Regions from separate parts of the Corallincola holothuriorum genome, predicted to be linked through region 1. Evidence: predicted binding sites of a transcription regulator. Region 1 holds the regulator's gene; the other holds the start of a gene.

Region 1 (5,259 bases):
GTTGCTGTCACCAATGTGGCCTAATGCCATGCCGCGGATCACCAGTGTTAGGGTCTGACTGCCGGCGATCCCGCCCATGCTGGGAACGATGGTCATCAATACGGCCAATGTGGCCATCTGCGCTAAGGTGTCTTCAAACAGGTTACTGACAAAGGCCGCCATGAGTGCGGTCAGGAGGTTGATCCCCAGCCATACTGTACGTCGTTTGGTACTTTTGAGGACTGGAGCAAAGGTATCTTCTTCATCATCCAGACCCGCCATGCTCATCATTGAGTGTTCTGCATCCTCGCGGATAATGTCGACGACATCATCAATAGTGATACGGCCCAGCAGGACACCTCGGTCATCAACCACGGGCGCGGAGATCCAGTTGTAACGTTCAAACATCTGGGCAACCTCCGTTTCCTCCATGTCTGCAGGGATCTTTTCTGCCCCCGTGTCCATCACATCGGCAATGGTGGCGCTGGGGTTGGCGGTAACTAAGGTGGTGAGTGAAACTTGCCCAAGTAACTCGTCTCGAAGATTAACCACATAGAGGTTATCGGTGGCTTCTGGCAGTTCGCCTTTCAAACGCAGGTAACGCAATATCACATCGACAGTGACATCAGGGCGCAGAGTGACGGTATCCGTATTCATGATCGCGCCAGCGGTCTCTTCAGGATAGGAGAGGGCGGCTTCAACCCTGTGCCTGTCCTGCGCGTCCATTTGTGCCAAAATTTCGCGATAGACGCTGTCTGGGAGACCCCGTAACAGGTTGGCTAAGTCATCGGTATCCATCCCTTCGGTGGCCGCAGCGACCAGTTCCGGGTCCATTAAGCGGATAATGCTGTCTTTTACATCTTCCGACAGCTCTTCGAGGATCTCGCCATGCAGATCAGGATCGACCAGCTGCCATAGGACCGCACGGCCCTTAGTGGGGGTTGACTCAAACAGAAGGGCGACATCAGAAGGATCCATCTCCTGCAAAATGCGGCGAACATGGATAAACATGCCGCTATCTAGGGCACTTTTTACCTCTTTTAATTTTTGTTGGGTAAGGTCTTGCTCTAAAGTTTCAGCCATCGCCTTAAGCCCTCCAATCGATTAAAAAAGTTCGATAGCGGAATTGTATCGTAACAACCAGAAAAATAGAGAGAATTTTTCTTTAACAGGTGAGGATTATTCGTTTTCGTCGAATCTGTCATTGATCAGGGACTCAACAGCATCCAATGCCTGCTGTGCTTCATCCCCTTCGGCAACGACCTGGATCTCTTGCCCCATACAGGTTTCCATCATCAGCAGTCCCATGACACTGGCGGCGGAAGCGGATTTTCCTTGATGCTCAATCATCACTTCGGCATCAAATTTGTTGACCAGCATGACTAACTTGGTTGCTGCGCGGGCATGCAAACCCAGTTTGTTTTTTATCAGTAGTTTCTTTTCAATGCGTTGTGTCATAAAGACTAATGACCTAGTTCTCGGTGACGGATCTGAATTTCGTTACGTAACTCTTTGAACTGTTTTGCCAATGTTTCGGCAATGAACACAGAACGGTGTTGTCCACCGGTGCAACCGATAGCGACGGTTACATAGCTTCGATTGTTCAGTTCCAGATGTGGCAACCAGGTATTGAGTAAGTTGTTTATCTGCCAGATGAATTTGGCCACGATAGGTTGGCGGCTAAAAAACTGCTCAACAGGGGCATCTAATCCGGTCATGGGGCGTAGTTCTGGTTCCCAATGGGGGTTGGGCAAGAATCGTGCATCAAACACATAATCAGCGTCTTGCGGAATACCGTATTTAAAGCCAAAGGACTCAAATACTAAAACCAGATGGCGATCAGCATTGCCTAGTAACCGTTCTCGCACCAGATCGCTGAGCTGATGTATCGACAACTGAGAGCTGTCTATCTGAAGATCGGCACGGGAGATAAGCGGTTCAAGTAAGCGCTGCTCTGCTTCAATCGCTTGCTCCAGAGATACACCATGTTTGGAGAGTGGGTGGAGCCGTCGAGTTTCGCTAAAGCGCTGGATCAATGCACTTTGCTGCGCATCCATAAACAGAACCGTACAGCGGCATTGCTGACATAAAAGGTCGAGAATTGTTTCCAGCGTATGAGGGTCTTCGGGCAGGTTTCTGACGTCAATGCTGACGGCGATATCGCTATAGTGCCCACTTACTTGAGCAACCAGTGTCGGTAGCATGGCTACCGGCAGGTTGTCGACACAGTAGTGACCTAAATCCTCCAATACGCGAAGCGCAACACTTTTGCCTGAGCCTGAGCGGCCACTGACAATCGTTAGTTTGGGTTTTGCGGCCACGTCAGTGCTGGTCATGAATCGGTGATAATTTCGTATAATTGTTGATCGTTAGCGGCACAACGGAGCTGTTTGAGGACTTGTTTATCTGACAATTTGGCGGCGATAGCCGACAAGGTCTTCAGATGTTCCTGACAACTCTGTTCTGGAACCAAGAGGGCGAAAATCAGATCCACCGGTTTGTTATCAATTGCATCAAAGGCGATAGGCTCATCGCACTGCAATAACACGGCGACTGCTTTATTGGCGTTAGTGATCCTACCGTGGGGAATGGCAATGCCGTTACCTATACCGGTACTGCCTTTCTTTTCACGTTCTAGAATACTTTCGAAAATGGCTTTGTGGCCATGTTCTGGCAAGTGTTTGGCTGCCAATTCACTGGCCATTTCTAATATTCGTTTCTTACTTGAACCATGGACTGCACTTCGGGTGCAGTCCAGGCTAAGTATGGATGATATATCCATAGACATCTCTAGTGAGCATTTAGCTTTTCTTTGTGTTTTATTACTTGCCGATCGAGTTTATCGATCAACGAGTCAATAGCTGCATACATATCACGATGCTCTGCATTCGCAAAGATCTCTCCACCATTTAGGTGCAGTGTGGCTTCGGCTTTTTGGGTTAATTTCTCAACATTGAGGATCACGTGGACATTGTTGATGTGGTCAAAGTGGCGCTCTAATTTACTAAATTTTCCGTCGACATACTCTCGCAGAGAGTCTGTTACTTCTACATGATGGCCGGTAAGATTGATTTGCATAGACCTCATCCTTATTTAGTTTTATTGCCTGCTATAGCAGGCTTTTTCGCTGATTTGACGGTGGAATAGACAAGGATTCCCGATACTTCGCAATGGTTCTCCGCGCTATCTGAATTCCCTGATCTGCCAGTAGGTCAGCAATCTTGCTATCTGACAAAGGCTTATTAGGGATTTCTGCCGCCACAAGTTTCTTGATTAACGCTCTAATTGCCGTTGAAGAACATTCTCCGCCACTTTCAGTACTGACATGACTGGAGAAGAAATACTTGAGTTCGAAAATACCCCGCGGGGTATGCATATATTTTTGTGTGGTTACCCGAGAGATGGTGGACTCGTGCATATCAACCGCTAAGGCAATATCATTGAGTACCATTGGCTTCATCGCTTCATCGCCGTACTCAAAGAAGTCGCGTTGGAACTGTACGATACAGTTGGCGACCTTGAGTAGGGTGTCGTTACGACTTTCCAGACTTTTGATGAACCACTTCGCTTCCTGCAGATGAGAGCGTATATATTGACTGTCAGTAGTGTTCTTTACCGTCCGGCTCATCGCTGCGTATTGCTGATTTACTTTCAGCTTGGGTACCGAGTCAGGGTTTAGCTCAACCACCCAACGTCCAGCTTTTTTCATTACCGACACATCGGGGATTACATATTGCTCATCACCGCTGATCACTGCGCTGCCGGGGCGCGGATTCAACGACTGGATCACCCGCAGAACTTCACGTAGCTGGTCTTCTTTCAGTTTGGTCTTGCGCATCAATTGGCGATAATCCCGGCTGGCTAGCAGGTCAATATACTGACCAATAACCTGGCGGCACTCTTTTAGCCAAGGTGTCTCTTTGGCAAACTGATTGAGTTGTACCAGCAGGCACTCCTGCAATGTGCGGGCACCTACGCCAATAGGGTCGAACAGTTGTACTCGCTTAATGACCGCTTCTATTTCATCAAGTTCGATATCTTCCTGCCCTAAAGAAGCAAGAATATCGTCGGCGGTGACCGTCAGGTAACCCGATTCATCAATCCCATCGATTATCGATGTCGCAATGGCTCTGTCGACATCTGTGAACGGGGTTAATTGCATCTGCCATTCCAGATGATCTTGCAACGACTCTGTGGTTTCGCCTTGATAGGTAAAGTCGGCGTCATCACTGAACGAGGAACCTGAAACGGGCGCTGCTGAAAGGTGGTCATCCCAGGTTGTATCGGTAGGCAGTTCTTCATTGATTTGTTGTTGGTTGAGCGCCTCAGATGTTTCCATGGCTGCATCTTCGCGCTCTTCCGACTGATTATTTTCAGCATTAGCCGTGGTTTGTTCCAGCTTGTCAGTCGCGGTATGGCTTTCACCATTAACTTGCTCACTGGTTTCTTCCGCTTCGTTTTGCTCGAGTAGCGGATTATTATCCAGCGCTTCTTGGATCTCTTGCTGAAGGTCGAGCGTCGACAATTGCAATAGCCGGATTGCTTGCTGCAATTGCGGCGTCATGGTGAGTTGCTGACCTAAACGTAACTGTAATGACGGTTTCATCTACTTCCGTGACATTTAAAATAATGCTGTTGCTGTCATCGTTAATCGGCACTCAAAAGAGCCCGATGTATCAACGCTGGTTACTTACACTATAGCCGGAATTGTTCCCCGAGATATACGTCTCGTACCTTTTGGTCGGCTAACACTTGTTCCGGTTTTCCTTCGGCGATTAACTCTCCGTGGCTAACGATATAAGCATATTCGCACACATCGAGTGTTTCTCGCACGTTATGATCAGTGATCAATACACCGAGACCACGGTCTCTTAGGTGTTGAATAATCTTTTTTATATCTGTGACTGAGATAGGGTCTACGCCAGCGAAAGGCTCATCCAGCAGCACGAACCTAGGTTCCACAGCCAGCGCTCTGGCTATCTCTACTCGACGGCGTTCACCACCTGACAGTGACATACCTAAGCTATCTCTTATGTGAGTGATGCTAAACTCTTCTAGCAGATGTTCCAAGGTTTCCGTGCGCTGTAACCGGCTTAACTCTGGACGGGTTTGCAGTACTGCCATGATGTTGTCAGCGACACTGAGTTTACGAAAGATGGAGGACTCCTGTGGCAGGTAACCGATCCCCTTGCGCGCTCTGATATGCATGGGTGAAAGGGTCACATCTTCATCGTCAATCGTGATGCGCCCTTTATCGTTGGGTACCAGTCCAACCACCAT
Region 2 (5,259 bases), on a different contig from region 1:
GACTTGAAAGCCAAGCGCCTGATAATAGGGTTGAAGGTGAATAGGCATGTAGTGCAGGTTTACGCCAATATTTGCAGCCCTAAGCGCTTCAAAAATCGTTTGATGTTGTAACTTTAAGTTGTCCGGTAAACAGATAACGAACAGGTGATAGGCACTTAATCTGTCATCGCTAACCGGTAGATATTTGATGACGGTGTTGCTGAATGCTTGCTGGTATCGTTTTGCTAAAAGGTTGCGCTGTTCAACCCATCTATCTAAGTGGCGCATTTGGCTTAAGCCTAAGGCCGCTTGTAATTCTGTCATGCGATAGTTAAATCCCAGCTCCTGTTGCTCGTAATACCAGGGGGCAGGGGCTTCTTCTTGTAGTAATTCTGGATCGCGGGTGACACCGTGAGAGCGAAATAGGGACATTCGCTTTGCCAACTCAGGGTCATTGGTAAGCGCCATACCGCCTTCCGCGCTGGTAATGATTTTTACCGGATGGAAGCTGAATATCGTAATGTCGCTGTATTGACCACTGCCGGTTTTCACGCCTTGGTATTCACTTCCCACCGCGTGACTGGCGTCTTCGATGATGTTGATAGCAAACGGCTGACATAACGCATGGATCTCGCGCATATCACACGGTTGCCCGGCAAAATGCACGACCACGAGCACTTTGGGTAAGCGGCCATTGGCTTTCGCAATGGTGAGTTTCTTTTCCAGTGCAGCAACACTGAGGTTACCGCTGTTAGGGTCGATATCGACAAAGTCGATATCTGCACCGCAGTAACGTCCGCAATTGGCCGAAGCGACAAACGAGTTGGGCGATGTCCAAAGCAGGTCTCCAGCGCTGAGCTCTAATGCTAAACAAGCGATATGTAGCGCTGAAGTTGCACTGTTGACCGCGACGGCATGTTTTGCATTGCAGTATGCCGCTAAAGTTCGCTCAAACTTCGGTACTTGCGGCCCTTGCGTTAAAAAATCAGATTTGAGTACGTCAACGACCGCGTCTATGTCATGACTGTCAATCGATTGTCTACCGTAAGGGATCATGCGTTAGCCATCTCGTTAAAAGCTAATAACCCCTCGTGATCCAAAAAGTCTGGATTATTCTTCGAGTTATATTCAAACCCGTGCTCCACTGGCGTTCCTGATTCACCTATGGCGTTGGTGGTGAATTCGTTTGAACGTTCATTGCTGTAAAAGCGAATGGCTGGGGTGATAACGTAGTGGTCATGGAATTCGTATGTGTCGTAGCTTAATTCACTTGGACACATCACTTCGTGTAGCTTCTCGCCTGGGCGGATACCGATAATTTTAATCGGCAAATCTGGAGCCATCGCTTTGGCTAGATCAACGATACGCATGGAAGGAATTTTGGGAACAAATATTTCACCCCCTAACATACGTTCGAAGTTCTTAAGGACAAAGTCGACCCCTTGCTGCAGGGTGATCCAGAACCGGGTCATCTCTTCATGGGTGACAGGGAGGTGATCTGCGCCTTCGGCGATCAAGTTGTTAAAGAAGGGAACGACAGACCCGCGAGAGCCGACGACGTTACCGTAGCGAACAACAGAAAAGCGGGTCGCATGGCCACCCGAGATATTATTTGCCGCGACAAACAGCTTGTCTGAGCAGAGCTTAGTGGCTCCGTAAAGGTTGACCGGGCTGGCGGCTTTGTCGGTGGATAGCGCTATCACTTTTTCCACGTTGTTGGCCAACGCGGCATCAATGACGTTTTCGGCACCGTTGATGTTGGTCTTGATACATTCCATCGGGTTGTATTCGGCCGCTGGAACCTGTTTTAGCGCAGCAGCGTGAATGACGTAGTCAACGCCTTTCATCGCACGGATCATACGCTCTTTGTCTCGAACATCACCGATAAAATAGCGCATACACGGCTCGTTAAAGCGCTGCTGCATTTCAAACTGTTTCAGTTCGTCTCGTGAGTAAACAATGATTTTTCTGGGTTGATAATTTTTAAGTAGGGTCTGAACGTATTTTTTGCCGAAAGACCCTGTACCACCTGTAATGAGAATCGATTTGCCGTCAAACATCCTAATTCCTTACCCTCTTATTTAGCGTCTTTCTATTTATTTTGTTGTTGGTAGGCTAATTTGCCTTTGCTGGCGCGCTTGGATTTCAGTAGTTGTTCTTTGGTTCTTTTTCTTGCACTGGTGCTCGCTATCTTCACTTTGTCGATTATCACTTTTAGCTGTTCCAGTGAGCTTTGCGCTTCTGATGTTTCCGCAAATGAGCGCACGTCGGCCAGCCAAGCCTCTATCTCAAGTGCCTGGAGTGTCGCATCGGCTGATATCTCCGCTTCGAGTTGCTTGGTGAGTTGCCTGCCACGGGATAGCAAACTTGAAGCTGTATCGCTCTCCGTTTTAGCCACCTTCAGCAGCCTTCTTTTGGGCTAAATCATCTCTGACATCTTGTGGAATACCGTCCCAGCCCTCTTTGATATTGCGCATCACGCCGGTGACAGCATCTAAGGCTTCAAGATCTCCTGAGACTGAACCTTCGCCCAGCTTAAAAATACAGAAGTCATAAAGATCGAACAGATTGCGCGAGATCTCCCCGCCAACTTCCATATCTAAACTGGCTTGCAAAACCGTTAGCAGCTCAATGGCTTTACCAATTTTCAGGCCTTTAACTTCAAAATCTTTCCGTTCAATTGCCCCTCTGGCTGCTGCCACATTGCCCAGAATATGAGCCATGATTGCGGCAACCTGAGTATGGGGATCGGCGTCAGTCAACGAGTTAACCGTTCCTTTGCCATATTGTTGGATCGATGTTCTTGCCATTTTTAAGTACCTTACTCTGCTCTTAGTCGCGTTTGTGCAGTTGCTACTCATAGTAGCAGCGTCAAATATCTGCGCAGACGGATCTGCTTCTCATTTGTGTAAGCAAATTGAGTGCCAGCCATCTAAACTGAGAGCTGGCTCGCACTCCATTGTTGCTCTATCAGGCACTTTCAATACAATAGAAGCCAATAATAATATATGATTCGAAAAAAAGACGGTTTCTCCTGCGTCAAGGAAATGGCGGGAACTCCGCAGGCCCAGAGGGTGAAAGGTTTCATTTATGCAGGGATTATCTGACGTTCTCGTCATTGATGATAATAGTGATCGCCGAGCACAGTTAGAGCTTTTATTAGGATTTGTTGGTGAATCATGCCGCATCACTAGCTCTAGCAATATTTCTCTGATTAACAGTGAAGACTGCTGGCGTGCGGTATTTATTGGCGATATTGCCGATGAAGACCCATTAGAATTCATTCAGCGTTTAGCTTCTGTCCATCCACTACAGCCTTATGTGCTGCTTGGTGATGATAAAGGGGTCGTTTTACCCAATTTAGTGGGGTCTTTGATGGCGCCATTTAATTACCCCCAGATGACCGAAGTGATCCACCGCTGTCAGGACTATCATCGCAAACGCCCTGGTGGGCAACCGCAAACATCGACTCAGACTAAACTGTTCCGCAGCTTGGTGGGGCGCAGCGATGCTATCGCCCAAGTGCGGCAACTTATTGAACAGGTGTCAGTGACAGACGCTAATGTGCTTGTTCTCGGTGATTCTGGGACAGGTAAAGAGGTTGTCGCGCGGAATATCCATTATCTCTCTTCTCGCCGTGATGGCCCTTTCGTTCCGGTCAACTGCGGTGCTATTCCGGCTGAGTTATTGGAAAGCGAATTGTTCGGCCACGAGAAAGGTGCGTTTACTGGTGCGATAACCACCCGTAAAGGTCGCTTTGAACTTGCTCAGGGGGGCACACTGTTTCTTGATGAGATCGGTGATATGCCGACCAATATGCAGGTGAAACTGCTGCGCGTGCTACAAGAGCGGGTATTTGAGCGGGTAGGCAGTGCGAAGTTGGTTAAGGCCGATGTTCGTATTGTTGCGGCGACGCATCGAAATCTTGAAGGGATGATCGCGGAGGGTAAATTCCGTGAAGATCTCTACTATCGCCTGAATGTATTTCCTATTGAGATGCCTGCTCTGTGTGAGCGTCAGGATGATATACCGCTGTTATTGCAGGAGCTGGTTTCTCGCTTAGAAGCTGAGCACAATGCGTCGGTACGTTTTACTGATAAAGCGATCGACTCCTTAATGCTGCACCCATGGTCGGGGAATGTCCGTGAGCTTTCCAACTTGGTTGAGCGGCTTGTGATCCTCTATCCCAATGGTGTGGTTGATGTCAGTGACTTGCCGCCTAAGTATCGGCATATTGACGTTGATCCTTATGAGCCGGTCTATTCCGAAGAGGTGATGGAGCGTGAGTCATTAAACGCACTATTCCGTGAAGACGCTGAGCCACTGATTGCCGAGCCTCAAGTTCCCCATGAGTTGCCGGATGAAGGGATCAATCTCAAAGAGATGCTATCTGAATTGGAAACTGACTACATTCAGCAGGCACTGGTACGCCAAGACTGGGTCGTGGCTCGCGCTGCGGAACAGTTAGGTATGCGCCGTACCACGCTGGTCGAAAAGATGCGTAAGTATCAGATCGCCAGAGATGATGAATAGCTACCGGCTTAACTGCCACATCTGTTACTGAATAAAAAAAGCACCTCAAATTTGAGGTGCTTTTTTTATCTTCCAGCTCTCTTGGGGCAATGAACGTGTTTGATATTCCCCGCTGTTGAAAGCGTCAAAACCCTGTCTACATCTACTGTTCTAACTAGATTGTTTCAGTTTTTATTAATTAAAACATGAGATTGAAATAGTTGGCACGCTCTTGGCTTTATCTCGGTATCGCGTCAAAAGGAGCGACATAGAGATGACACAGTCGAGCAATGTTGCCGATCAAGCTAAGTCCAGCAATGGACAGTTTCCTCCCCAGCTTCTCGCTACCGAGAAGGTGCCACTCAGATCTGAATCTGTAGTGATGGGTGAGATGGCAAAGCGCCAGTTGAATGAACAGAGCCTTCACGCCGAGGTATCGTCGACCGGGGTGCAGAATAACGCCAGTCGTATGCAGCACCTGATGGAGATCCTGCCTGCTGGGATTGTGGTATTGGATGGTAACGGCATCGTGCGTGAAGCCAACCCTATTGCACTCGAGATGCTGGGTGAGCCGCTGATCGGTCAGCCATGGCGACACATTATCTCTCGGGCGTTTTCGCCGCAGGCTGATGATGGTCATGAGATCTCTCTGGCCAGTGGTCGGCGAGTGAAGTTGGCGTTGACTGCATTATCGCCTGAGCCTGGTCAGTTGATTTTGATGACGGATCTAACCGAAACCCGTGAACTACAAAATCGGATCAGTCATTT

What was found. Region 1 encodes sigma-54, which starts transcription at its own class of promoters, with help from an activator protein. Its sites were predicted from a motif close to GTTGGCACGNNNNTNGNNT; they were not measured.
Region 2: the regulator sigma-54 is predicted to act here: its motif matches at 2,890-2,908, upstream of fliS (flagellar export chaperone FliS).

What each region holds. Positions count from the first base shown of each region.
Region 1 covers NZ_QPID01000005.1:67,143-72,401, forward strand. The annotation lists gene mgtE (magnesium transporter) at 1-1,062, opposite strand, end outside; gene DU002_RS09435 (HPr family phosphocarrier protein) at 1,159-1,437, opposite strand; gene rapZ (RNase adapter RapZ) at 1,443-2,315, opposite strand; gene ptsN (PTS IIA-like nitrogen regulatory protein PtsN) at 2,312-2,761, opposite strand; gene hpf (ribosome hibernation promoting factor) at 2,770-3,057, opposite strand; gene DU002_RS09455 (RNA polymerase factor sigma-54) at 3,089-4,585, opposite strand; gene lptB (LPS export ABC transporter ATP-binding protein) at 4,675-5,259, opposite strand, start outside.
Region 2 covers NZ_QPID01000013.1:42,619-47,877, reverse strand. The annotation lists gene pseC (UDP-4-amino-4,6-dideoxy-N-acetyl-beta-L-altrosamine transaminase) at 1-1,035, opposite strand, end outside; gene pseB (UDP-N-acetylglucosamine 4,6-dehydratase (inverting)) at 1,032-2,039, opposite strand; gene DU002_RS17605 (hypothetical protein) at 2,072-2,377, opposite strand; gene fliS (flagellar export chaperone FliS) at 2,370-2,789, opposite strand; gene DU002_RS17595 (sigma-54 dependent transcriptional regulator) at 3,070-4,512, shown strand; gene DU002_RS17590 (sensor histidine kinase) at 4,766-5,259, shown strand, end outside.